DNA from 3 places in the Pseudomonas sp. LB3P25 genome. Region 1 is predicted to be linked to each of the others. Evidence: predicted binding sites of a transcription regulator. Region 1 holds the regulator's gene; each other region holds the start of a gene.

Evidence for each region. Region 1 encodes FliA, which starts transcription of late flagellar genes. Its sites were predicted from a motif close to CTAAAGTTTNNNNNNNNNNNGCCGNTAA; they were not measured.
Region 2: the regulator FliA is predicted to act here: its motif matches at 5,779-5,806, upstream of motA (flagellar motor stator protein MotA).
Region 3: the regulator FliA is predicted to act here: its motif matches at 4,406-4,433, upstream of ACYZTW_RS15600 (methyl-accepting chemotaxis protein).

The regions. Positions count from the first base shown of each region.
Region 1 is NZ_CM142711.1:5,433,442-5,441,411, reverse strand. Features, by position in the region: gene flhB (flagellar biosynthesis protein FlhB) at 1-705, shown strand, start outside; gene flhA (flagellar biosynthesis protein FlhA) at 951-3,080, shown strand; gene flhF (flagellar biosynthesis protein FlhF) at 3,092-4,420, shown strand; gene fleN (flagellar synthesis regulator FleN) at 4,537-5,367, shown strand; gene fliA (RNA polymerase sigma factor FliA) at 5,364-6,104, shown strand; gene ACYZTW_RS25005 (chemotaxis response regulator CheY) at 6,272-6,643, shown strand; gene ACYZTW_RS25000 (protein phosphatase CheZ) at 6,674-7,462, shown strand; gene ACYZTW_RS24995 (chemotaxis protein CheA) at 7,477-7,970, shown strand, end outside.
Region 2 is NZ_CM142711.1:778,905-786,874, reverse strand. Features, by position in the region: gene orn (oligoribonuclease) at 36-578, opposite strand; gene rsgA (small ribosomal subunit biogenesis GTPase RsgA) at 686-1,717, shown strand; gene ACYZTW_RS03470 (TIR domain-containing protein) at 1,931-2,338, shown strand; gene ACYZTW_RS03465 (caspase family protein) at 2,342-3,301, shown strand; gene ACYZTW_RS03460 (toll/interleukin-1 receptor domain-containing protein) at 3,301-3,786, shown strand; gene motB (flagellar motor protein MotB) at 3,828-4,856, opposite strand; gene motA (flagellar motor stator protein MotA) at 4,859-5,710, opposite strand; gene ACYZTW_RS03445 (HDOD domain-containing protein) at 5,877-7,409, shown strand; gene ACYZTW_RS03440 (rhodanese-like domain-containing protein) at 7,714-7,970, shown strand, end outside.
Region 3 is NZ_CM142711.1:3,439,437-3,447,406, reverse strand. Features, by position in the region: gene ACYZTW_RS15630 (alpha/beta hydrolase family protein) at 1-828, opposite strand, end outside; gene ACYZTW_RS15625 (FMN-dependent NADH-azoreductase) at 1,008-1,619, opposite strand; gene ACYZTW_RS15620 (LysR substrate-binding domain-containing protein) at 1,749-2,657, shown strand; gene ACYZTW_RS15615 (MmcQ/YjbR family DNA-binding protein) at 2,654-3,013, shown strand; gene ACYZTW_RS15610 (DUF1294 domain-containing protein) at 3,025-3,441, opposite strand; gene ACYZTW_RS15605 (undecaprenyl-diphosphate phosphatase) at 3,438-4,268, opposite strand; gene ACYZTW_RS15600 (methyl-accepting chemotaxis protein) at 4,561-6,195, shown strand; gene pnuC (nicotinamide riboside transporter PnuC) at 6,451-7,014, shown strand; gene ACYZTW_RS15590 (AAA family ATPase) at 7,011-7,535, shown strand; gene ACYZTW_RS15585 (hypothetical protein) at 7,867-7,970, shown strand, end outside.

The DNA.
Region 1 (7,970 bases):
GAGCTGCTCCAGGCGCTGGCGAAGTTTTTAATCATCCTGACGGTGGCACTGATGGTGTTGTCGTCGGACATCGACGACCTGATGCGCATTGGACACGAGCCGTTGGAGCTCGCGGTCATCCATTGTCTGCAAGTAGTGGGTTGGAGCGCTTTGTGGATGGCCTGCGGGCTGATCATCATCGCCGCGGTGGACGTGCCGGTGCAGCTTTGGGAAAGCCACAAGAAACTGCTGATGACCAAGCAGGAAGTGCGTGACGAGCATAAGGATCAGGAAGGGAAGCCAGAGGTTAAGCAACGGATTCGCCAGCTGCAGCGCGACATGTCCCAGCGCCGGATGATGGCGGCGATTCCCGACGCCGATGTGGTCATCACCAACCCGACTCACTACGCCGTAGCGCTCAAGTACGATCCAGACAAGGGCGGGGCGCCTATGTTGATCGCCAAGGGCAGCGACTTCCTTGCCTTGAAGATCCGTGAAATCGCGATGGCCAACGAAGTGCTGCTGCTTGAGTCGCCGGCGCTGGCGCGTTCGATCTACTACTCCACCGAGCTTGAGCAGGAAATCCCCGGCGGGCTCTACCTTGCCGTCGCTCAGGTGCTCGCTTACGTTTATCAGATCCGCCAGCACCGCGCAGGCAAGAGCAAACGCCCGGATCCGCTCAAGGATGATTTGCCGATTCCTCCAGACTTGCGGCGCGACTCCTGATGCCTGTAGCAGCTGCCGAGCCTGCGAGGCTGCGTTCGGCTGCGCAGCAGTCGTAAACCTTTGCGAGAACTTCGGTTGAGCGCGACCCCGGCTCGGACGCAGCCTCGCAGGCTCGGCAGCTGCTACAAAGGCTCAATCAATCTCTCTGTTTCGCACTTCGGCAAAAGTTGGAAGGCTTCTTGCAGTAGCGGCTCTGCGCCTGCTTCAGGCGTCAAAAGTTTGCTTTAAAGGAACGGGGAAAACCGGTGGATCGCTCTCAGTTACTCAACAGTGCCCGCACAAACGTTGCCGACTTAAGTCGGGGCAATCTGGGCGTGCCGTTGTTGCTGCTGGTCATGTTGGCAATGATGATGTTGCCGGTGCCGCCGTTCCTGCTGGATGTGTTTTTCACGTTTAACATTGCCTTGTCCATCGTCGTGCTGCTGGTGTGCGTCTACGCCTTGCGGCCGCTGGATTTTGCGGTGTTCCCGACCATTCTGCTGGTGGCAACATTGCTGCGACTGGCGCTCAACGTGGCCTCCACGCGGGTGGTGATGCTCCACGGTCAGGACGGCCATGCCGCCGCCGGTAAGGTGATCCAGGCCTTCGGTGAGGTGGTGATCGGCGGTAACTACGTGGTCGGTATCGTCGTCTTCGCAATTTTGATGATCATCAACTTCGTCGTGGTGACCAAGGGTGCCGGGCGGATTTCCGAGGTGAGCGCACGCTTCACCCTCGATGCGATGCCCGGTAAACAAATGGCGATCGACGCCGACTTGAACGCCGGACTGATCGACCAGAACCAGGCCAAGCTGCGCCGGATGGAAGTGGCCCAGGAAGCCGAGTTCTACGGTTCCATGGACGGTGCCAGCAAATTCGTTCGCGGTGACGCCATTGCCGGTCTGCTGATCCTGTTCATCAACCTGATTGGTGGCATGGCGGTCGGTATCTTCCAGCACAACATGAGCTTCGCCGACGCCGGCAAGGTTTACGCATTGCTGACGATTGGTGACGGTTTGGTGGCGCAATTGCCATCACTGCTTTTATCTACAGCAGCAGCGATCATGGTGACCCGTGCTTCCGGTTCGGAAGACATGGGCAAGCAGATCAATCGCCAGATGTTCGCCTCGCCCAAAGCGTTGGCCGTGGCGGCGGGTTTGATGGCGGTGATGGGCCTCGTGCCGGGCATGCCGCACTTTTCCTTTCTCAGCATGGCAGCCCTGGCGGCCGGCGGCGCGTACCTGTTCTGGAAGAAGCAGAACGTGGTCAAGGTTCAGGCTCTGCAAGAGGTCAAGCGTCAACAGGAATTGCTGCCATCGCCAGCTCGCGCTCAGGAAACCAAGGAGCTTGGCTGGGATGACGTGACGCCGATCGACATGATCGGCCTGGAAGTCGGCTACCGGCTGATTCCGCTGGTGGACCGCAACCAGGGTGGTCAGTTGCTGGCGCGGATCAAGGGCGTGCGCAAGAAGCTGTCCCAGGATCTGGGCTTCCTGATGCCGACCGTGCATATCCGTGACAACCTCGACCTGGCGCCGAGTGCCTATCGCCTGACCCTGATGGGGGTGATCCTGGCCGAAGCAGAGATTTATCCGGAGCGCGAGCTGGCGATCAACCCGGGGCAGGTCTACGGGACGCTCAACGGCATTACCGCCAAAGATCCGGCTTTCGGTCTGGAGGCGGTCTGGATCGAAATCAGCCAGCGTGCCCAGGCACAATCCCTCGGTTACACCGTGGTCGATGCCAGTACGGTCGTGGCAACCCACTTGAACCAGATTTTGTACAAGCACTCGAGCGAGCTGATCGGTCACGAAGAAGTGCAGCAGCTCATGCAATTGCTGGCCAAAAACTCGCCAAAACTGGCCGAAGAGCTGGTGCCTGGTGTGGTATCGCTGTCGCAGCTGCTCAAAGTTTTGCAGGCTTTGTTGGCCGAACAGGTGCCAGTACGGGACATTCGCAGCATTGCCGAGGCCATCGCCAACAATGCCAGCAAGAGTCAAGATACTGCCGCGCTGGTGGCTGCGGTGCGCGTCGGCGTATCCCGCGCAATCGTCCAAAGCATTGTAGGGACTGACTCCGAGCTACCAGTGATCACCCTGGAGCCAAGGTTGGAACAAATATTGCTCAATAGTCTTCAGAAGGCAGGACAAGGCTCGGAAGAGGGCGTTCTGCTGGAGCCAAGCATGGCTGAGAAACTGCAACGCTCGTTGATCGATGCGGCGCAGCGTCAGGAAATGCAAGGTCAACCGGTGATTCTGCTGGTAGCCGGCCCGGTTCGCGCGATGCTGTCGCGATTCGGCCGATTGGCAGTCCCGGGTTTGCATGTGTTGGCTTACCAGGAAATCCCTGACAACAAGCAAGTGACCATCGTTGCGACAGTAGGGCCCAACGGCTGAGGTAGTGGTATATGCAAGTTAAGCGTTTTTTCGCCGCCGATATGCGTCAGGCCATGAAACTGGTTCGTGATGAGCTGGGCGCTGATGCCGCTATCATTGGCAACCGCCGGATCGCCGGTGGTGTCGAGCTGACGGCTGCCCTGGATTACAAGTTGTCGGCGCTGGCCCCGCGCGTTCCGAACATGGAACTCGAAGACGAGCTGCGCAAGACCCAGTCGCGGATCGTCACCGCTCAGGCCGAGCTGAGCCTGCGCAGCGATGGCGAGAGCGATAAGTCCACCAATCGCCAGTTGTTCGCCGGCCTGCCGTTGACCGCCGCCGAGCCGCTGATCGAACCGACCTACGCGGAACCCCGTCGTCCTGCACCGGCCGCGGCACCTGCCTCCGGTGGCGTGGATCCACGGGCGTTCGACTCGATGCGTTTCGAACTCAACAGCCTGCGCGAACTGATGGAAGTGCAACTCGGCTCCCTGGCCTGGAATCAGCTGCAAGGCAGCCGTCCGGCCCAGGCCAACCTTTGGCGTCGCCTGCAACGCATCGGCCTGTCCGGCCCGTTGTCGCGCGATTTGCTGGCGCTGATTACCGATATTGAAGAACCTCGTCAGGCCTGGCGCATGTTGCTGGCGCACCTGGCGCGGATGATCGCCACACCGGAAGTCGAGCCTTTGGAAGAGGGCGGCGTGATTGCCATGGTCGGCCCTGCCGGCATGGGCAAGACCACCACCCTGGCCAAGCTCGCAGCCCGCTACGTACTCAAGTACGGCGCGCAGAACATCGCGCTGGTGAGCATGGACAGCTACCGCATTGGTGCTCAGGAACAACTCAAGACGTTGGGCCGCATTCTCAATGTGTCGGTGACGCATGTCGATCCGGGCCAGTCGCTGGTGCAGGCGCTGGAGCCTTTGCTGCGCAAACGCGTGGTGCTGATCGATACCGCGGGCCTTCAGGCCAGCGATCCGGCACTGCGCATGCAGCTTGAAAGCCTGGCCGGTCGTGGCATCAAATCGAAAAATTATCTGGTTTTGGCAACCACCAGCCAGAAACAGGTTCTAACGGCCGCTTATCACAGTTACAAACGCTGCGGCCTCGCTGGCTGCATCCTGACTAAACTGGATGAAACGGCAAGTCTGGGCGAGGTGTTGAGCCTGGCCATCAGTCATGAGTTGCCGGTGGCCTACCTGACCGATGGCCCGCGGATTCCGGATGATTTACATCTGCCGCGTCGTCATCAGTTGGTCAGTCGCGCCGTCAGCGTGCAAATGCAAGAAGAACCCAGCGAAGAAGCCATGGCTGACATGTTCGCTGATATTTACCACAGCCCGACCAAGCAGGTCGGCTGAGGTACTAATGAACAGTTTTTGTACCTACATCGATGGTCTGCCATGCATTGTTCAGTTAGTGAACGCGCAGCCAGTAATGTGGCCTCCGTCTAAGTAAGACAAGGTAAAGAAAATTCATGGGCAGCATGCATCCCGTACAGGTGATCGCGGTGACCGGCGGCAAAGGTGGCGTCGGGAAGACTAACGTGTCAGTGAACTTGTCCCTGGCTCTAGCTGAGCTCGGTCGGCGCGTCATGCTGTTGGACGCCGATCTGGGGCTGGCGAACGTCGACGTTCTGCTGGGACTGACACCCAAACGTACTTTGGCCGACGTGATCGAGGGCCGCTGCGAGCTGCGCGACGTGTTGTTGCAGGGCCCTGGCGGTATCCGCATCGTCCCGGCCGCGTCCGGCACACAGAGCATGGTTCATTTGAGCCCGGCTCAACACGCCGGCCTGATCCAGGCGTTCAGCGATATCGGCGACAACCTCGACGTGTTGGTGATCGACACCGCCGCGGGCATTGGTGACTCGGTCGTCAGTTTCGTTCGCGCGGCGCAAGAAGTCTTGCTGGTGGTCTGCGACGAACCGACCTCGATCACCGATGCCTACGCACTGATCAAACTGCTGAACCGCGATTACGGCATGAACCGTTTCCGCGTCCTGGCCAACATGGCCCAGAGCCCGCAGGAAGGGCGCAACCTGTTCGCCAAGTTGACCAAGGTCACGGATCGCTTCCTTGACGTCGCCTTACAATACGTCGGCGCAGTGCCTTACGACGAAAGCGTGCGCAAGGCTGTGCAGAAGCAGCGCGCCGTTTACGAAGCCTTCCCGCGTTCCAAGTGCTCACTGGCGTTCAAGGCCATTGCACAGAAGGTCGATACCTGGCCGCTGCCTGCCAACCCGCGTGGGCACCTGGAGTTTTTCGTCGAGCGCCTCGTGCAACAAACCGCAGGACCCGTGCTATGACAGCCAGTGGCTATAACCTCTACAAGAAGTCGGCACGTGATGCGCAGTACGAGCTGATCGAGCGTTACGCGCCACTGGTTAAACGCATTGCCTACCACTTGCTGGCGCGTCTGCCGGCCAGTGTCCAGGTCGAAGACCTGATCCAGGCCGGGATGATCGGCCTGCTTGAAGTGTCGACCAAATACGACGCCAGCAAAGGCGCGAGTTTCGAGACGTACGCGGGCATTCGAATCCGCGGCGCGATGCTCGATGAAGTACGCAAGGGGGACTGGGCGCCACGTTCGGTCCACCGCAATACCCGCATGGTCAGCGACGCAATTCGCTCGATTGAAGCTAAAACCGGCCGTGACGCTAAAGATCACGAGGTTGCGGCCGAACTCCAATTGAGTCTCGACGATTATTACGGGATTTTGAACGACACCCTGGGCAGCCGGTTATTCAGTTTCGACGATCTGTTGCAGGACGGCGAACACGAAGGGCTGCACGAGGATGGCGCCAGTGCTCATCTGGAGCCGTCACGCGATCTGGAAGATGAACGCTTCCAGGCGGCGCTGGCGGACGCGATTGCCAATTTGCCGGAGCGTGAGCGACTGGTGTTGGCGCTGTACTACGACGAAGAGTTGAATCTCAAGGAAATCGGTGAGGTCCTGGGGGTCAGCGAATCTCGGGTCAGCCAGTTACACAGCCAGTGCGCGGCCCGTTTGCGGGGGCGTTTGGGGGAGTGGCGAGCGCGCTGAAGGCAGTGTGGGGACACTGCGAACGCGGCGGGTGGGGTGTTGAACCGTACCGGTCCCGATCTGTTGTGCTCCAGACAGTCATTGAGTGCTTTGCCGGATTGATTGAAATGGCGCGTCCAGGTGCTGGGCGCGTTTAAGACTGCTTGGAGGTCGAATTGGACAAGAACATGAAAATCCTCATCGTTGATGACTTCTCAACGATGCGGCGGATCATTAAAAACCTGTTGCGTGACCTTGGGTTCACCAACACGGTCGAGGCCGACGATGGCACTACCGCCATTCCGGTTCTCAACAGCGGCAGCATCGACTTTCTGGTAACAGACTGGAACATGCCTGGCATGACCGGTATCGATCTGCTGCGCCACGTGCGCGCCGATGAAAAGCTCAAGCACCTGCCGGTGCTGATGGTGACCGCTGAAGCCAAGCGCGAGCAGATCATCGAGGCAGCCCAGGCCGGTGTTAACGGCTATGTGGTCAAGCCCTTCACGGCCCAGGCGTTAAAAGAAAAAATCGAGAAGATTTTCGAACGCATCGGTTGATTTGCGAAGCCACTGCGCCACGGGGGAGCTATGGAGCATTACGAGTCTTCACAGGGCGATTTCGAATCGACTCTGAAAAAACACGCGGTCGAACTGGTCGAAAGCCTTGAAAAAGGCAGGTTCGGCGACGCTGTGCAACTGATCCATGAGCTCAATCAGACCCGTGACCGTGGCCTGTATCAGGAAGTGGGCAAGCTCACCCGCGAGCTGCATAGCGCGATCGTCAATTTTCAGATTGACCCGCACATGCCGCAAGCCGAGGAAGTCTCGCAGATCACGGATGCCACCGAGCGTCTGGGTTATGTGGTCAAGCTGACCGAGGCTGCTGCCAACCGCACCATGGACCTGGTGGAAAACGCCACGCCGCTGGTCAACAGCCTGAGCAACGAAGCCCAGGCCTTGAGCACCGACTGGGGACGGTTCATGCGTCGCGAAGTCGGGGCTGAAGAGTTCCGCGAACTGGCCCGGCGAGTCGACGGTTTCCTGACACGCAGCAGCGAAGACAATCGGGTTGTGTCGAGCAACCTCAACGACATTCTGCTCGCTCAGGATTACCAGGACCTCACCGGTCAAGTGATCAAGCGCGTGACCCAATTGGTCACCGAAGTTGAAAGCAACCTGCTCAAGCTCGTGCTTATGGCCAGCCAGGTGGACCGCTTTGCGGGCATCGAACATGACCATGAAGCGATGCTGGCAGAAAAAGATCCGCAAAAACATCTCTCTCAGGGTGAAGGTCCGCAGATTCATGCCGATAAAAGAGAAGACGTTGTGTCCGGTCAGGACGATGTAGACGATTTGCTTTCCAGCCTTGGATTCTAGGAGCACCCCTACACATGAGCTTCGGCGCCGATGAAGAGATCCTTCAGGATTTCCTGGTTGAGGCCGGCGAGATTCTAGAGCAACTGTCCGAACAGCTGGTCGAGCTTGAAAGCCGACCGGATGATGCGGACTTGCTCAATGCAATTTTTCGCGGTTTTCACACTGTAAAAGGAGGCGCCGGCTTCCTCCAACTCAACGAGCTGGTGGAGTGCTGTCACATCGCCGAGAACGTGTTCGACATCCTGCGCAAGGGTGAGCGTCGCGTCGACTCGGAACTGATGGACGTGGTTCTCGAAGCGCTGGATGCGGTGAACAGCATGTTTACCGAAGTCCGCGAGCGCAGTCCGATCACGGCTGCCACGCCTGAGTTGCTGGCAGCGCTGGCCCGTCTGGCCGAGCCGCAAACTGAAGAAGCCGCACCGGTAGCCGACGTGGTCGAAACACCGGCTGCTGAAAGCGAGTCGGGTGACATCACCGATAATGAATTCGAACAACTGCTGGACTCGCT
Region 2 (7,970 bases), 2.4 Mb from region 1:
ACCACAAAAGCCCTCGCCACAAAGGCCCGGCAAGATCAGAACTTGATGAAATGCTTGCGGTAGTGCTGCAGCTCGGCGATCGATTCGCGGATGTCGTCCAGCGCCAGGTGGGTGCTGCCCTTTTTGAAGCTGTCGCGCACGTCCGGCGCCCAGCGTGCGGCCAATTCTTTCAGCGTCGAGACGTCGAGGTTGCGGTAGTGGAAGAAGCTTTCCAGGGACTTCATGTGGGTATAAAGGAAGCGACGGTCCTGGCAGATGCTGTTGCCACAGATCGGCGACTTGCCCTTCGGCACCCATTTTTCCAGGAAGGCGATGGTTTCGGCTTCGGCTTCAGCCATGCTGATACGGCTGTCGCGCACCCGTTGCGTCAGGCCCGAGCCGCCGTGTTGACGGGTGTTCCACTCGTCCATGCCGGCGAGGATTTCGTCGCTGTGGTGGATAGCGATCACCGGACCTTCGGCCAAGGTGTTCAGGTCACTGTCGGTGACAATGGTGGCCATCTCGATGATGACGTCGGTATCAGGGTTCAGACCGGTCATTTCCAGGTCGATCCAGATCAGATTCTGCGGGTTTTGCATGTGTCAGCTCCTAGGCAATGCTGCGCAGTTTAGCCTAGGGCGGTGGCCGGGCGTGCTAAACTCGCGGCCGTTTTACCTAATCGCTGCATTCTTGATACGGAACACCCATGGCCAAACGCCAACTCAATCGTCGTCAAAACTGGCGCATCGAAAAGATTCAGGGCGAACGCGCTGCCCGCGCCGCCAAACGCGAGTCCTCGGCTGTCGAGGCACTTGAGGGTGGCGATCTGGGTCCGGAACAGACGGGCCTGGTGATCGCGCACTTCGGTGTGCAGGTCGAAGTCGAAGCCCTCGATGGCGAATTGGCCGGCCAGGTGTTCCGCTGCCACTTGCGCGCCAACCTGCCTGCGCTGGTGACCGGTGATCAGGTCGTCTGGCGTGCCGGCAACCAGGGCATCGGCGTGATCGTGGCGCAACTGCCGCGTAAAACCGAACTCTGCCGCCCGGACAGCCGTGGCCAGCTCAAGCCTGTGGCGGCCAACGTCGACATGATCGTGATTGTCTTCGCGCCACTGCCCGAGCCCCATGCCAACCTGATCGACCGTTATCTGGTTGCTGCAGAGCACGCCGGCATCCGGCCGCTGCTGTTGCTCAACAAATTCGACCTGATCGACGAGCAGAACGCCCCGGCGTTGAATGCCTTGCTGGCGGTTTACCGCACGCTGGGTTACCCGGTGCTGGAAGTTTCGGCGCACCACGGCAACGGCATGGAGCAACTGCAGGAACAGCTGGACGGACGCATCAGTGTGTTCGTCGGCCAGTCCGGTGTCGGCAAATCTTCGCTGGTCAACAGCCTGCTGCCTGAAGTCGAAGCCCGTGTCGGCCCGCTGTCCGAGTTGTCCGGCCAGGGCACTCACACCACCACCACCGCGCGGTTGTTCCACTTCCCCGGTGGCGGTGAGTTGATCGACTCCCCGGGTATCCGCGAATTCGGCCTGGGCCACGTCAGCCGCGCCGACGTCGAAGCCGGCTTCATCGAGTTCAACGACTTGATCGGCACTTGCCGCTTCCGCGACTGCAAGCACGACCGCGAGCCGGGTTGCGCCCTGCTCAAGGCCCTGGAAGAGGGTCGCGTGCAGCAACAACGGATGAACAGCTACCGCTCGATCATCGCCAGTTTGCCGGAAACCAGCTACTAAACAGACGTGCCAGCCGCCCCGACATTGATGGGACGGCTGGCCGCTTGTAACAACCTACAAAACAACCCACCAATTTAAACGTCAGACATTTCTGTAAGGCACCCGCACGCCTGTTTGAAGGGCATTTCTCTTTAACCGTGAAGCCCTTGTTTCAGCCCTTCAACTGCATACATTCAAGCCCTCTCCGCACATTGGCGATACCGAGGGACACTCATGCAAACCTATCATTTGTTCATCAGCCACTCGTGGAACTACTCAGACGCCCACGACAATCTGGTCCGCCTGCTCAACGCGAAGCCCGACTTCACGTTCAAGAATTTTTCGGTGCCACCGGACAACCCGATCATCGGCGCGAAAACGGACAAACAACTTGAAGAAGCCATCGAAAACAAGATTCGGCTCTGCTCGGCAGTGCTGATCATGGCGGGGATGTATTCGACCTACAGCAAGTGGATCAACAAGGAAATCGAGATCGCCAAGCGCATGAACAAGGTGATTATTGCGGTCAAGCCGTTTGGTGCGGAGCGGATTTCCACGGTGGTACGCCGGGCGGCGCACGCGGAGTGTGCGTGGAACACCAACAGCATCATCAGTGCCATTCGCACTCACGCGGCGGGTTGAACCATGCGCAAGGGACTGTTCATCGGCATTAATAACTACAGCCATGTTTCGCAATTGAGTGGTTGTAACAACGACGCGATGGCCATGGCTTCGGTGCTGAAAACCGACGCCAATGGCGATCCGAATTTCAAGAACCTGGTCCTGACCTCCGCCGAAGATTATCTGAGCCGTGAAAAGCTCGAAGGGCATATCCAGGATTTGTTTTCAGGCGATTGCAGCGTTGCTCTGCTGTACTTCGCTGGTCACGGCAACTTCGACGTCGATACGGACGAAGGCATGCTGATCCCTCAGGACTACAAATCCGCCAAGGATGGAATTCGCATCAGCGACATCCTGAATTGGGCGACCAAAGCCGTAAAAATCAAAAATAAAGTGATTATTCTCGACTGCTGCCAGGCGGGCTCGGCGGGCGAAGTGCGGGCGCTACGCAGCGAAAGCAGCATGGTGTGCGAGGGCATGACCATCCTCACCGCGTGCAAAAAGGAAGAGCCGGCGATGGAAGGCGCCAACCACGGCGTCTTCACTGGGCTGTTGCTGCAAGCATTGCACGGCGGCGCCGCGAACATATTGGGAAAGATTACCCCCGGCAGCCTCTATTCATTTGTCGACAACGCTCTCGACGCGTGGGAACAGCGCCCGGTGTTCAAGACCAATGTGTCGCAGTTCATTTCTTTGCGAGAAGTCTCGCCGCTGATCCCCAAAGAGATTCTGCGCAAACTGCCCGATTGGTTCGCCGAAGCCGAATCAATGTTCGCGCTCGACCCCAGCTACGAACCTACCGAAGCCACGTTCGACCCAGAGCACGGCGAAGTCTTCTCCCAACTGCAAAAGTGCAACCGCCACAGCCTGATCGAACCGGTGGACGCCGAACACATGTACTACGCCGCCATCAACTCCACCGGTTGCCGCCTCACAGCGCTCGGCGCCTATTACCGCGAACTCGCCCTCAAAGGACATTTCTGATGCCCGTATTCATCAGCTACCGCCATAGCGATCGGCCCCACGCCATCGCCATCAGCACCCGTCTGATTCAGGCCAACATCAAGACCTACTTCGACGTGCTGGATCCGGAATCACAGACCACTGACGACATCACCGGGGTCATCACCCGCAACATCACCGCGAGCACGCATCTGATAGCGGTGGTCTCGGACAAGACCGCGCTATCGTGGTGGGTGCCGTTCGAAATCGGTGAAGCGACCATCAGTAACCGACGGATATGCTCATTCAAGACAGAACCGGTGGAACTGCCGCTCTACCTCGATAAATGGCCAAAGCTCAGCACCGACAAGGATCTGGAGTTTTTCATTGATGCCTATCGTGAAGAAGTGGCGACCAAGCGTTCAATGACGCTGGATTCAATCAACGAATCCCTTTACGGCACCTACAGACGCAATGCCGAGCTGTTCCACGACCAGCTCAAGAACCGCATCCGACGCGGTTTCTGACAGGCGCAAAAAAGCCGCGATGATCGCGGCTTTTTTGTGGGTCACTGCTTTGGTGGCTCACCCGGTTTCGGTGCCGGGTTATCGAACAGGTTCAAGCGTTCCCGAAGCTCATGCGCCGGCAACGGTTCTTTATCCGCCGGCAACGCGTTGGGGTCCGCTGGCGTGGCAGGCACTTCGCCCGGGCCGCCCTGCCCTTGCGCTGGCTCTGGAGCCGGCTCCGCACCTTGCGAACCTTCGATGGCACGCTGGGCTTTCTTGGTCAGCACCACGATGTCGATTCGACGGTTGACCGGATTGAACGGCTTCTCGCGATCGAACAACGCCGACGAGGCATAACCGACGACCCGCGCCACCTGCGTATCCGGATAGCTGCCGGCGACCAGCGCACGACGTGCCGCGTTGGCACGGTTGGCCGAGAGTTCCCAGTTGCCGAAATCACCCGTGCCCGAATACGGCTTGGCATCGGTGTGGCCGCTGATGCTGATCTTGTTCGGCACCGCTTTGATGGTGTCGGCCATGGCCAGCAGGATGTCTTCGAAGTACGGCTTCAGACGGGCACTGCCGGAGTCGAACATCGGCCGGTTTTCGGCGTCCACGATCTGGATGCGCAAACCGTCCGGCGTGATCTCGAACAGGATCTGGTCTTTGAATTTCTTGAGTTGCGGGTTCTCTTCGACCTTGTTCTGCAGTTCTTGCAGCAACAGCTCGAGACGTTCCTTCTCGACCTGCTCGGCCATGCCTTCAACCTGCTCGGCGTCGACGGTCACCTTGTCGGGCTGCGGCTGGGATTTCACCTCGGGGTTGAGGGTGTTCTCCGGCGCCAGGGTCGGTGAGCCGCCCAGGTCGATGATGTATGGCGTGCCGCTTTCGGAAAAGCCGACCGGGTCTTTGAAGTAACCGGCGATGGCGATCTTCTGTTCAGGTGTTGCGGTGGACAGCAGCCACAGCACCAGGAAGAACGCCATCATCGCCGTCGCGAAGTCCGCGAAGGCGATTTTCCAGGCGCCCCCGTGATGCCCGCCGGCGATGCGCTTGACGCGCTTGATGATTATCGGCTGGTTATTTTCCATGCTTAACGACCGCGAACCGCTTGTTCCAGCTCAGCAAAGCTAGGACGGTGCGCCGGATACAGAACCTTGCGACCGAACTCTACCGCCAGCGATGGCGGCATGCCGGAAGCGGAAGCGACCAGCGAGGCCTTGATGGCTTCGTAGACGTTGAGTTCTTCCTTGGCATCGTGGGCCAGGGAATGGGCCAGCGGACCGAAGAAACCGTACGCGGCGAGAATACCGAAGAAGGTACCGACGAGGGCCGCACCCACGTGCAGGCCGATGGATTTCTGATCGCCTTCACCCAAGGAAGCCATGGTTACCACGATACCGAGTACCGCCGCGACGATACCGAAACCAGGCATGGCGTCGGCAATACCGTTCACCGCGTGGGATGGATGCTCGAGGTCTTCCTTGAGGCTGTAAAGCTCCATGTCGAACAGGCCTTCAAGTTCATGGGGAGCCATGTTGCCGGAGGACATGATGCGCAGGTAATCACAAATGAACGCGGTCATGCGTTCGTCTTTGAGCACGGCCGGGTACTTGGCGAAGATCGGGCTCGCAGCGGCGTCTTCGATGTCACCTTCGATGGCCATCATGCCTTCGCGGCGGCTCTTGTTGAGGATCTCGTAGATCAGGCCCAGCACTTCCAGATAGAACGTGTGGTTGAAACGCGAACTGAACATGCCCAAGGACTTCTTGAGCACGTGCATGGTCATGTGACCAGGGTTGGCCTGCAGGAATGCACCAAGGGCCGCACCACCAATAATCATCACCTCGAAGGGCTGAATCAGGGCGGCAATTTTGCCGTGGGAGAGCACGTATCCGCCGAGCACGCTCGCGAATACGACGATGATGCCGATTAATTTAGCCATAGGTAGGAGAGCACTTACTGAGTCGGGTTCAAGGTCATATTCGGAAGTTAAAAAATCTCTTCTTCTACTTATCGGCAAAACTGCGCCAGACTATAGCCAGTTCAGGCGAAAAGCCAATTTGGCCCGCTCCGGGCATAGGTAATGCAGACGATGATCGCGTCCAACCATGGCTAACGAAACGAACGTTCCAACTCCAAAACCAACCACTCTCGAAGGCTGGGTCAAGCTTCTCGATGGCGTGCGCCTGCCGGTTCCGCAAGCCAGTCATGACCGTGTATGCAAAGCCATCGCCAACAGCCGCAGCTCCCTGCGCGATATCGCCGAACTGATACAGGACAGCCCCGCGTTGGCCTTGAGCGTGATTCGCGAAGCCAATCGCCACACCCATGGCAGCATGACCGAGCCTGCGGAAAACCTTGAGGTAGCGATCAATCGCCTCGGTTTGAAGCGCACCGAAGAACTGCTCGCCCGCCTGCCCGCCGAACCTCAGTCCGACATCCCGGTTGCCCTGCGTCAGCTGCAACTGATCAGCCAGCACGCGACCCAACAGGCCAACGGTTTTTTCGCCAGTCGCCTGGCCCGGCTGTGGCAAGACATCCACTGGGGCAGCCTGCTGTTTCTCTCGCCGCTCTGGCCCATGGCGTTGACCCATCCGCAGTTGCTCGAAGAGTGGGAGCTGCGGGTCATCCACAAAGGCGAGTCGGCGCACAAAGTTGAAAAGCAATTGTTCGGCGCACGCCTGCTGGATATCTGCCTGGCGCTCGTGGACATCTGGCGCCTGCCGATCTGGGTGCAGCAGGGTTATCGGCTGCTGCTCAACGAGCAGCGTGAGCTGGTGAAAGTGCTGCGCATTGCCCGCGACAGCGATCATCCATTACGCCAGCAGAACCGCCTCGATGACGATCCGACCCTGCGCCGCTGGCTCAATCAACCGGCCAATACGGTGCTGCTGGCCAATGGTCTGGCGCTGTCGGCACAACAGGCCTGGGACAGTCCGCACAGTGAACGCTGGCAGTACCTGACCAGTCTTTACCTGCAAATGCCGATGGACGAAGTGCAGCAGCAGTTGCACCAACAGGCCGCCAACAGCGCCCGCCATCACGCCATGCCGGACCTTTGGCACCCGGCCGTGTCGCTGATCTGGCCGTGGGGCATGAACCGTGTCCATGCCGGTTTGCTGCCAGCCCCGGCACCGACTGCCGAAGACCTGGCGAAGTGGCGCAGGCAGTGTGCCGAGTTGCTGGTCGAGCCCAGTCGCTTCACCAATGCCATGCACTTGACCACCTCTGCCCGGGACGCGTTGGTCGCGTGCGGCATGCGTCGGGTGATGATCCTGATGGCCGACCGCACTCACGACAATCTGCGGGTGCACCAGACGGCCGGATTGCCAAAAGAAGTGGCCGGCCTGAACTTCGCCGTCAGCCAGAGCACCGTGCTGCAACGCCTGCTCTCGCAGCAGGCCCAGGTGCGACTGACACCAGACAACACTGCGCAATTCTCGGCCCTGTTGCCGGCCAGCCTGCGCTCACAGTTCGGCGGCGAACACTTGCTGCTGCGTTCACTGGTCAATAATGGTCGGGTGATCATGATTGTGGTGGCGGATCAGGGCGGCGGACCGTTCTCGGAAATCACCGTGCAAGCCTTTGGCAAAACCGCGCAGTGCATCGAGAAAGCGCTGCACAGCTTTAGCCACCGCTAGGACCTGATGCCGGTGTAGCAGCTGTCGAGCCTGCGAGGCTGCGTTCGGTTCGGGCCGCGTTCGGACGCAGCAGTCGTGAATCCGGCTGATGCGGTTTGCCTGACGTACCGCAAGTTATGGTTTTACGACTGCTGCGTCCGAACGCGGCCCGAACCGAACGCAGCCTCGCAAGCTCGACAGCTGCTACGGCCCGGCATTAACCGCCAGGGCCCGTCATCCGTTATTTCCCGTGCCGAAATAACTGATAACAGGCCCTCATGACGCTGCGCTACAATCCTCCCCCTTTGTGCTCTGGAGACCTCACATGTCTGACTTCTCTGGCTTGCCGCTGGTCATCGAGCCGAGCGACTTGCTCCCGCGTCTCGACGCCCGCGAACTGATTCTGGTGGACCTGACCAGCAGCGCCCGTTATGCCGAAGGGCATCTCCCCGGTGCGCGTTTTGTCGATCCGAAACGCACGCAACTCGGTCACGCTCCTGCGCCGGGACTGATGCCGCCGCAAGCGGCACTCGAAGCGTTGTTCGGCGAACTGGGTCATAACAAGGACGCGGTCTACGTGGT
Region 3 (7,970 bases), 2.0 Mb from region 1:
CGGTGCAATCGGCAGTTTGCGCGCCAGGGCGGCGGCATTCTTGTCGAACGCCACCAGTTTGTCGCCGTCGCCGCTGTAGAGCAGCACCGGTACATGCACGTCGGCCAGGGTATGGCGACCAAACTTCAGGCTCAGCGGCGCCATGAGCAGCAAGGCGCGAACCCGCGGGTCAGCCACCGGTTGCAAGTCATCACGGTCAGCAATCAATTCACCTTGGGTGTTGCACGCATCGCGGTCATCCGGGCGTTCCTGACAATAGCGGCGCAGACGGTCCAGGTCTGGTGTCGCGCCGGACAGAATCAGCGCAGTCTCCCCGCCCGCCGAATAACCGATCACACCGACCTGATCGGCATTGACGAAGGGCGCGAGCATACGATCACCCAGCGTCGCGGTAATGGCTTCGGAAATCTGGATGGGTCGACCGTAAAGGTTACTCAACGTACCGAGGCGGCTGTGGTCTTTGGAGTTGTCACCGGGATGGATGACCGCCACCACCACAAACCCTTTGCGTGCCAGCGACGTGGCGAGGTCGTTTAAGGCCAGCGGGGTTCCGGTGTTGCCGTGGGACAGCATCAGCATCGGGAAACGACCGATGGCGACTCGGGTGTCTTCGCCCGCTTCGACCGTGTAGCCCTCGATGATGCTGGAGTGCTCCTTGTCGCTGGAGGGATAGAAGGCAATGGCGCGCATCGGCTGCAAGTCCAGAGGGTCAAGAAAACTCATCTCATGGAAGCCGACGCTCCAGTGAGGATGCGGCGCAGGCGCGGCGTGCACTGAGTTCAGGCTGCTGAGCAGACAAATCAGTAAAGTTGCACAAAGACGCACCATGGGAGGCTCCACCTGGCTACTGACCGGGGACGTTAACCCTCGACTGCATAACTCGGGCCACTTTTTAATGAAATTCCGAAACAGCCAGAAACAAAAAACTCCGTATCTGGCACTTGCGTGATCAGAATACAGAGTTTTTTGGGTATTGCCCGAGCTGTTTGATTTTCTTTACACAAGCCTTACGCAGCGGCGAACAACTGCTCGCTGATTTGCGTGTGTGCGTCGCTCATGGCTTTGGTGCGGACTTCGTCACCGTAGGCAAGGCCATGGGCACGGACGAACTCGATGTCAGTGATACCGATGAAGCCGAACAGCACCTTCAAGTACTCTTCGTGAGCCACGCCAGTGGCCTGACCGGCATGCAGACCGCCGGAGGTCGATACGATGACGACTTTCTTGCCACCGCACAGGCCTTCAGGGCCGGCTTCGGTGTAACGGAAGGTCTGACCGGCAACGGCGATGCGGTCGATCCAGGCCTTGAGTTGGGTCGGGATGGTGAAGTTGTACATCGGGGCTGCAATCACCACGGCATCGGCGGCGAGGAATTCGGCCAGCGTCGAGGCGCTCAGTTCAGCTTCGTGCTGCTGTGCGGCGTTGCGCAGTTCAGCGGTGGTACCGGCAGCAACCAGGGTCGTGGCGGAGAAATGGCTGATGGCATCGGCGGCCAGGTCGCGGTAGGTCACCACGGCAGTCGGCTCGGTGGTTTGCCAGGCTTTAACGACTTCGCTGCTCAGCTGACGGGAAGCCGAGTTGTCACCAAGAATGCTCGAATCGATATGCAGCAGTTTCATGTGGGATCTCCAGGTGAGGATCGCCACGAGGCGATCTGATGGAGAGAATCCTACAGGCGAAACCAATAGCTGATTAGACTGCAACAATGCGATAGTTCGTCCCACTGATAGAACAATCGAGCTCACACCATGCAAGACCTCAATGATCTCTACTACTTCGCCAAGGTGGTTGAAGCCGGTGGCTTCGCGGCGGCCGGGCGTTTGCTCGGAATTCCCAAGTCGCGGTTGTCGCGGCGCATCGCCGAGCTGGAAGAGCGCCTCGGCGCGCGCCTGCTGCAACGCACCACCCGACAACTGAAGCTGACCGCCGTGGGCGAACGTTACCTGCGGCACTGTCAGGCAATGCTGCTGGAAGCCGAAATGGCCGACGAAGCCGTCGCCAGCATGTCCAGTGAACCTCGCGGGCGCTTGCGGGTGTCCTGCCCCGTCGGGCTGGCCCACGAAATTCTGCCGACAGTGATTAGCGATTTCCTTGAGAAGTTTCCTCAGGTTCAACTGGAGGTCATGTTGCTCAACCGCCGCGTCGACCTGGTGACCGAGGGCGTCGATGTGGCGCTGCGGGTGCGTGAGTTGGGCGATGAGGATCCGCTGCTGGTCACCCGACGTTTGCGCCAGGCGCAGATGGCGATGGTCGCCAGCCCCGCGTTTTTGCACGGACGTGAAATAAACCACCCCGAAGACCTGAAAAACCTGCCCGTGCTCGGCGCCCTGGAAGCTGACCGCCTGGTGCATATCCGCATGCTCGACCAACAGGGCAAAAGCTGCGATCTCACCCTCGAAGCGCGATTGGGCATCGACGACTTTATCGTGCGCAAGGCCTGCACACTCGCCGGCCAGGGTTTTACGATGCTGCCGATGATGTATTGCGAGCAGGAACTGGAAAACGGCTCGCTGGTGCAGTTGCTGCCCGATTGGTCGCTGCCTGGCGGCTGGCTGCAAGCGGTCTACCCTCATCGGCGCGGGGTGATGCCGGCCGTACGCGCCTGGCTCGACCATTTGATCGAATCATTCAATGCCTGTGGGGACCGACTGATATGAAGGCTGGACGTATGAGCGAAGAGGACGTCGCGCAATTCTGTCTCGCGCTGCCGGGTGCGCGGGAAGACTACAAGTGGGGTGGCGTGCGGGTGTTTTCGATTGCGGGGAACAAGATGTTTGCCTTGCAGAATCTGCGAGGCGACTCCCTGGCCTTCAAGGTCGACAAGGATTTGTTTCTCGGCCATTGCGACCGCCCGGGAATCCGCCCGGCGCCGTACCTGGCGCGGGCTCAGTGGATCATCATGGAAACGCCCTATCCGTTGGGCACTGAAGAGCTGCAAGGCTTGTTGCAGTGTTCCCATCAATTGGTGGTGAGCAAGTTGCCCAAGCGCACTCAGATCGGACTCCTGCTTTAGAACCTTCTCTTTTAGGGCAATGCGAACAGATGGGCGCCGAGAAACAGCTGATCGATCCAGAACACTTCATGCATCAGCACGATGACCCAGAACACCAACTGAAACGAGAGCTTGCGCGTCTTGTGCCGAAACAGCTGCTGCGCCAGTAAGGCGCCCGGCCAGCCCCCGGCGAATTCCACCGCATGCAACACGTTCTCTGGTGTGCGCCAATTGTCGGCGCGAGCTTTGCGCTTGTCGCTCCAGTACAGCAAGAACGCCAGCAGGCTGGCGACCCCGTACGCAGCCAAGGGAATCATGGAAACCCCACGCAGCCACAACGACATCGAGCCGTACAGCGGCAGCGCGCACAGGACCGCAAACACCACCAGTTTCAGCTGGGAATTGCGGATCTCTCCACCGGGTTTGTTGCGCGCGCTGGCGTCGTTCATGGCTTGACCGCGGCCCAGTCAACCCAGCCAAACTGCCAGGTGGCCAGGATGACCAGGCCGAATGCAATGCGATACCAGGCGAACGCTGCGTAGCTGTGGCTGGCGATGAACTTGAGCAAGCCCCTGACGGCAATCATTGCAAAGATGAACGCGGTGACGAAGCCGATCGCGAACACCGGAAAATCCGCCGGGACGAACAGGTGGCGGTATTTGTAGCCCGAGTAAACGGCCGCAGCGACCATGGTGGGCATCGCCAGAAAGAACGAGAACTCGGTGGCGGTCTTGCGCGACAGCCCGAACAACAAGCCACCAATGATGGTCGAGCCGGAACGCGAAGTACCGGGAATCATCGCCAGGCACTGGGCGAAGCCGACTTTCAGGGCGTCTTTCCACGTAATCTCATCGACGGTTTCGGCATGCACTTCATGCTGACGCTTTTCGGCCCACAACATGACGATCCCGCCCACAACCAACGCCGCAGCAACGGTAATCGGGTTGAACAGGTACTCGTGGATCAAATCGGAAAAAATCACCCCCAGTACCACGGCCGGCATGAAGGCAATCAACAGGTTTGCGGTAAAGCGGCGAGCGCCGGGCTGTGTTGGCAAACCGGTCACCACATCGATGATCTTGCGGCGGAACTCCCACACCACCGCCAGAATCGCCCCCAGCTGAATAATAATGTTGAAAGCGATGGCCCGCTCGCCACCGAAGTTGAGCAAGTCCGCCACAATGATTTGGTGACCGGTACTGGAAATGGGCAAAAACTCCGTCAGCCCTTCTACTACGCCTAAAATCAATGCCTGCAAGGCCGTCCAAAGATCCATCAATCCCCCAAAGGCAATGCGCAAAAGCATGCCCCGTTAATATTTGTCAGAGCGTTTACTGCGATCAGCGTAGCTGAAGTCCCGCGCGCACAGGATCCAGACGAAACCATAAAAATTCCGTGAAAATTCAACTTGGATTCAGGTTTTTCCGCGCGGGGCCGAAATCCTATCAGACAAGTCTGATTAGCGCTGCCGCGTTATTGGACTTGGGTCGGATATGACCGATCGACAAAGTGTGGTTGGATGCTGGCGATCATTTATTACAAGAAAAAGAAACCGGAGTGACAGCGTTATGAACAGCTTGCGCAGTATGTCGATCAGCCGACGTTTGTGGCTCATCTTGATCGTGGCCGTCCTGATGCTAATGACGTTGGGCGTCTTGATGCTCAAGCAGATTCACGATGACCTGTACCACGCCAAGGCTCAGAAAACCCAGCATGTGGTGCAAACCGCCAGTGGCATTCTGACCTACTACCATGATCTCGAAACCGCCGGCACGCTCACCCGCGATGCCGCGCAGAAGCAGGCACTGAGCGCCGTTCGCGGTCTGCGTTATGACCAGAACGACTACTTCTGGATCAACGACCTGACGCCGGTGATGATCATGCACCCGGCCAACCCGAAACTCGATGGCCAGAACCTCTCGGCAATCCGCGACCCCGACGGTTTTGCCCTGTTTAACGAAATGGTCGCCGTCGCCAAGTCCAAGGGTGCCGGCACGATCGACTATCGCTGGCCGAAACCCGGCGCCAGCGCGCCGGTAGAAAAAACCTCCTACGTCAAACTCTTCGAACCCTGGGGTTGGGTGATCGGCTCGGGCGTGTATATCGATGACATGCAGGCCGAGTTCTATGGCCAGGTCTGGAAAGCCTCGTTCGTGGGGCTGGTGATTGCCCTGATCATGGCGCTGCTGGTCATCCTGATTGCCCGCAGCATCGTGCGTCCGCTGCAGGAAACTGTGAACGCCATGGCCAACATCGCCAGCGGCGAGGGCGACCTGACCCGCAGCCTCGACACCCATGGCCAGGACGAAGTCACGCAACTGGCACGACACTTCAACGCCTTCACCGCCAAGCTGCGACTGGTGATCCGTGAACTGCAAGTGTCCGCCAGTGCCCTGGGCCAGTCTTCCAGCGAGCTGGGCAACGACGCCGCCCAGGCCCAGCAACGCAGTCAGCAACAGTCCCAGCAAATGGAACTGGTGGCAACGGCAATCAATGAAGTGACGTATGGCGTACACGACGTCGCGAAAAACGCCGAGCACGCCGCCAGCGAAATGCGCGATGCCGAGTCTCAGGCGCAGCAAGGCCAGGTCAACATCGATGGCAGCCTGCAACAGATCGACAAGCTGTCGTCCACCATCGATCAAGCGGTGGAAGTGATTCGCACCCTGGCCGCCGAAAGCACGCAGATCGGCAGCGTCCTCGAAGTGATCCGTTCCATCGCCGAGCAAACCAACCTGTTGGCCCTGAACGCGGCCATCGAAGCGGCCCGGGCCGGCGAGCAGGGTCGCGGTTTTGCGGTGGTGGCCGATGAAGTGCGACTGCTGGCCCAGCGTACCCAGAAGTCCACGGCCGAGATCCAGTCGATGATCGAACGTCTGCAAAGCCACTCCGAAGCGGCGGTCAAAGTGATCGGCGACAGCAGCCGTGCATCGCAGTTGACCATCGAGCAGGCCGGCCTGGCCGGTGCAAGCCTGAATGCCATTGGCCAGGCGCTGCGTAACCTCAACGGGCTGAACGCCTCCATCGCCAGCGCGACCTTGCAGCAGGCGCATGTGGTCGAGGACATCAACCAGAACGTCACCCAAGCGGCCGGTTTGTCCCACAGCACGGCGCTGGCGGCCGAACAGTCGAGCGTGGCCAGCGTTCATCTGAAGGAATTGAGTGAGCAGTTGAACGGTCTGCTCAAGCAGTTCCGGGTGTAACCGCCTTTGTAGCAGCTGTCGAGCTCGCGAGGCTGTGGCGAGGGGATTTATCCCCGTTGGGCTGCGAAGCGGCCCCTGTTTTTCCAGCCACACCGCGTCCAATGGATTACGACGGCTTCGCCGCCGAACGGGGATAAATCCCCTCGCCACAGTCTCGCAGGCTCGGCAGCTGCTACGGAGGGCGCACACCGGTTCTACTCGGCATCGTCTGCCGTTACAATCGCCGCCCTCTTCGACTTCCCCCAAGGAACCTCCATGTCCGGGCTTGAACTGTTTGCCGCCGCCCTCGGTGTCATCGCCGTCTGGTTGACGGTCAAACAGAACCCCTGGTGCTGGCCGATCGGCCTGGTCATGGTGCTGCTTTATAGCTGGATCTTTTTTGAGGTGAAGCTCTACTCGGACATGCTGCTGCAGGTGATCTACGCTGCATTGCAGCTTTATGGCTGGTGGCAGTGGACGCGTGCAGGGGACGCGCACCAGGGTCGGCGGGTCAGCCAACTCGACGGTAAATCGGTCGCTTTCAGTCTGGTCATTGGAGCACTCGGCAGTCTGTTGCTGGGCGCTGCGATGGCGAACTGGACCGATGCCGCCCAACCCTGGCTCGATGCAGCACTGACTGGCTTCAGCCTGGTGGCGCAGTGGTGGATGGCACAAAAACGCGTTCAATGCTGGCCGCTGTGGTTCGCCCTGGATGTGATCTTCGTCGGGCTGTTTATCTACAAAGCGCTGTACCTGACCGCCGGGCTCTACGCGCTGTTCGCCCTGATTGCCGTGCAAGGCTGGCGGGAATGGCGGGCCGATCCGGCGTTGCGCACATGAAGGTTCTGGTACTCACAGGCCCCGAATCCAGCGGCAAGAGTTGGCTGGCAGCCGAGTTACAACAGCATTTCGGCGGGGTCCTGGTAGACGAATATGTACGCTGGTTCATCGAACAGAACCCGCGAGACACCTGCCTGGCCGACATTGAGGAAATCGCCCGCGGACAGCTGAAATGGGAGGACGAGGCGCGCGCCCGACAGCCGCAGTTGCTGATTCTCGACACTCACTTGCTGAGCAACATCCTCTGGAGCCAGACCTTGTTTGGCGCTTGCCCGACGTGGATCGAGCAAGCATTGCTGGCACGGCACTACGATCTGCATTTGCTGCTGAGCCCTGAAACCGTGGCCTGGCATGACGACGGGCAGCGCTGCCAACCGCAACTGGCAGAACGCCAGGCGTTTTTCCAGGCCAGCCGCCAATGGCTTGACCTGCATCGCCAGCCTTGCCAGGTTCTGCATGGTGATTGGAAACAGCGCAAGGACGCGGCATTCGAGGCTGTGACGCGCTTGCTCAAGGCCTGACAGGGTTACCCCGCCCTGCCGCAAATGTCCATTCCTGAAACACCCACCCCTGCGCAAACCCTCGAGCTAAAGCGGCCCGAGCACTCCGGCAAGAACATGTTAAGCCACTGATACAACCTGCCTTCAGCGCCCTTAGCGAGCACTGCCGCCAGCATGGACGGCGTTTTTGCGTGGCTCTGTCTCGGTGGCGTTACAAAATTTTTTTGACCACCTCGACAATTAAAGCCAACCAACTGGTTTTAAAAGAAAAACAAGAACCGGCACACCTTCTGCTCTCTTCCTCGCAACGCTGATAAGGGCCAGCGTTCCACTTACAGAAGGAATTGCCGCTGTGGGGAAACTTGATAAAAGCATTTATAACCTCCTGCTGATCGGATGCGCACTGGGCTCAAGTGTCTGCCTGCCTGTACAGGCTGACAACGGCATCATTATTAT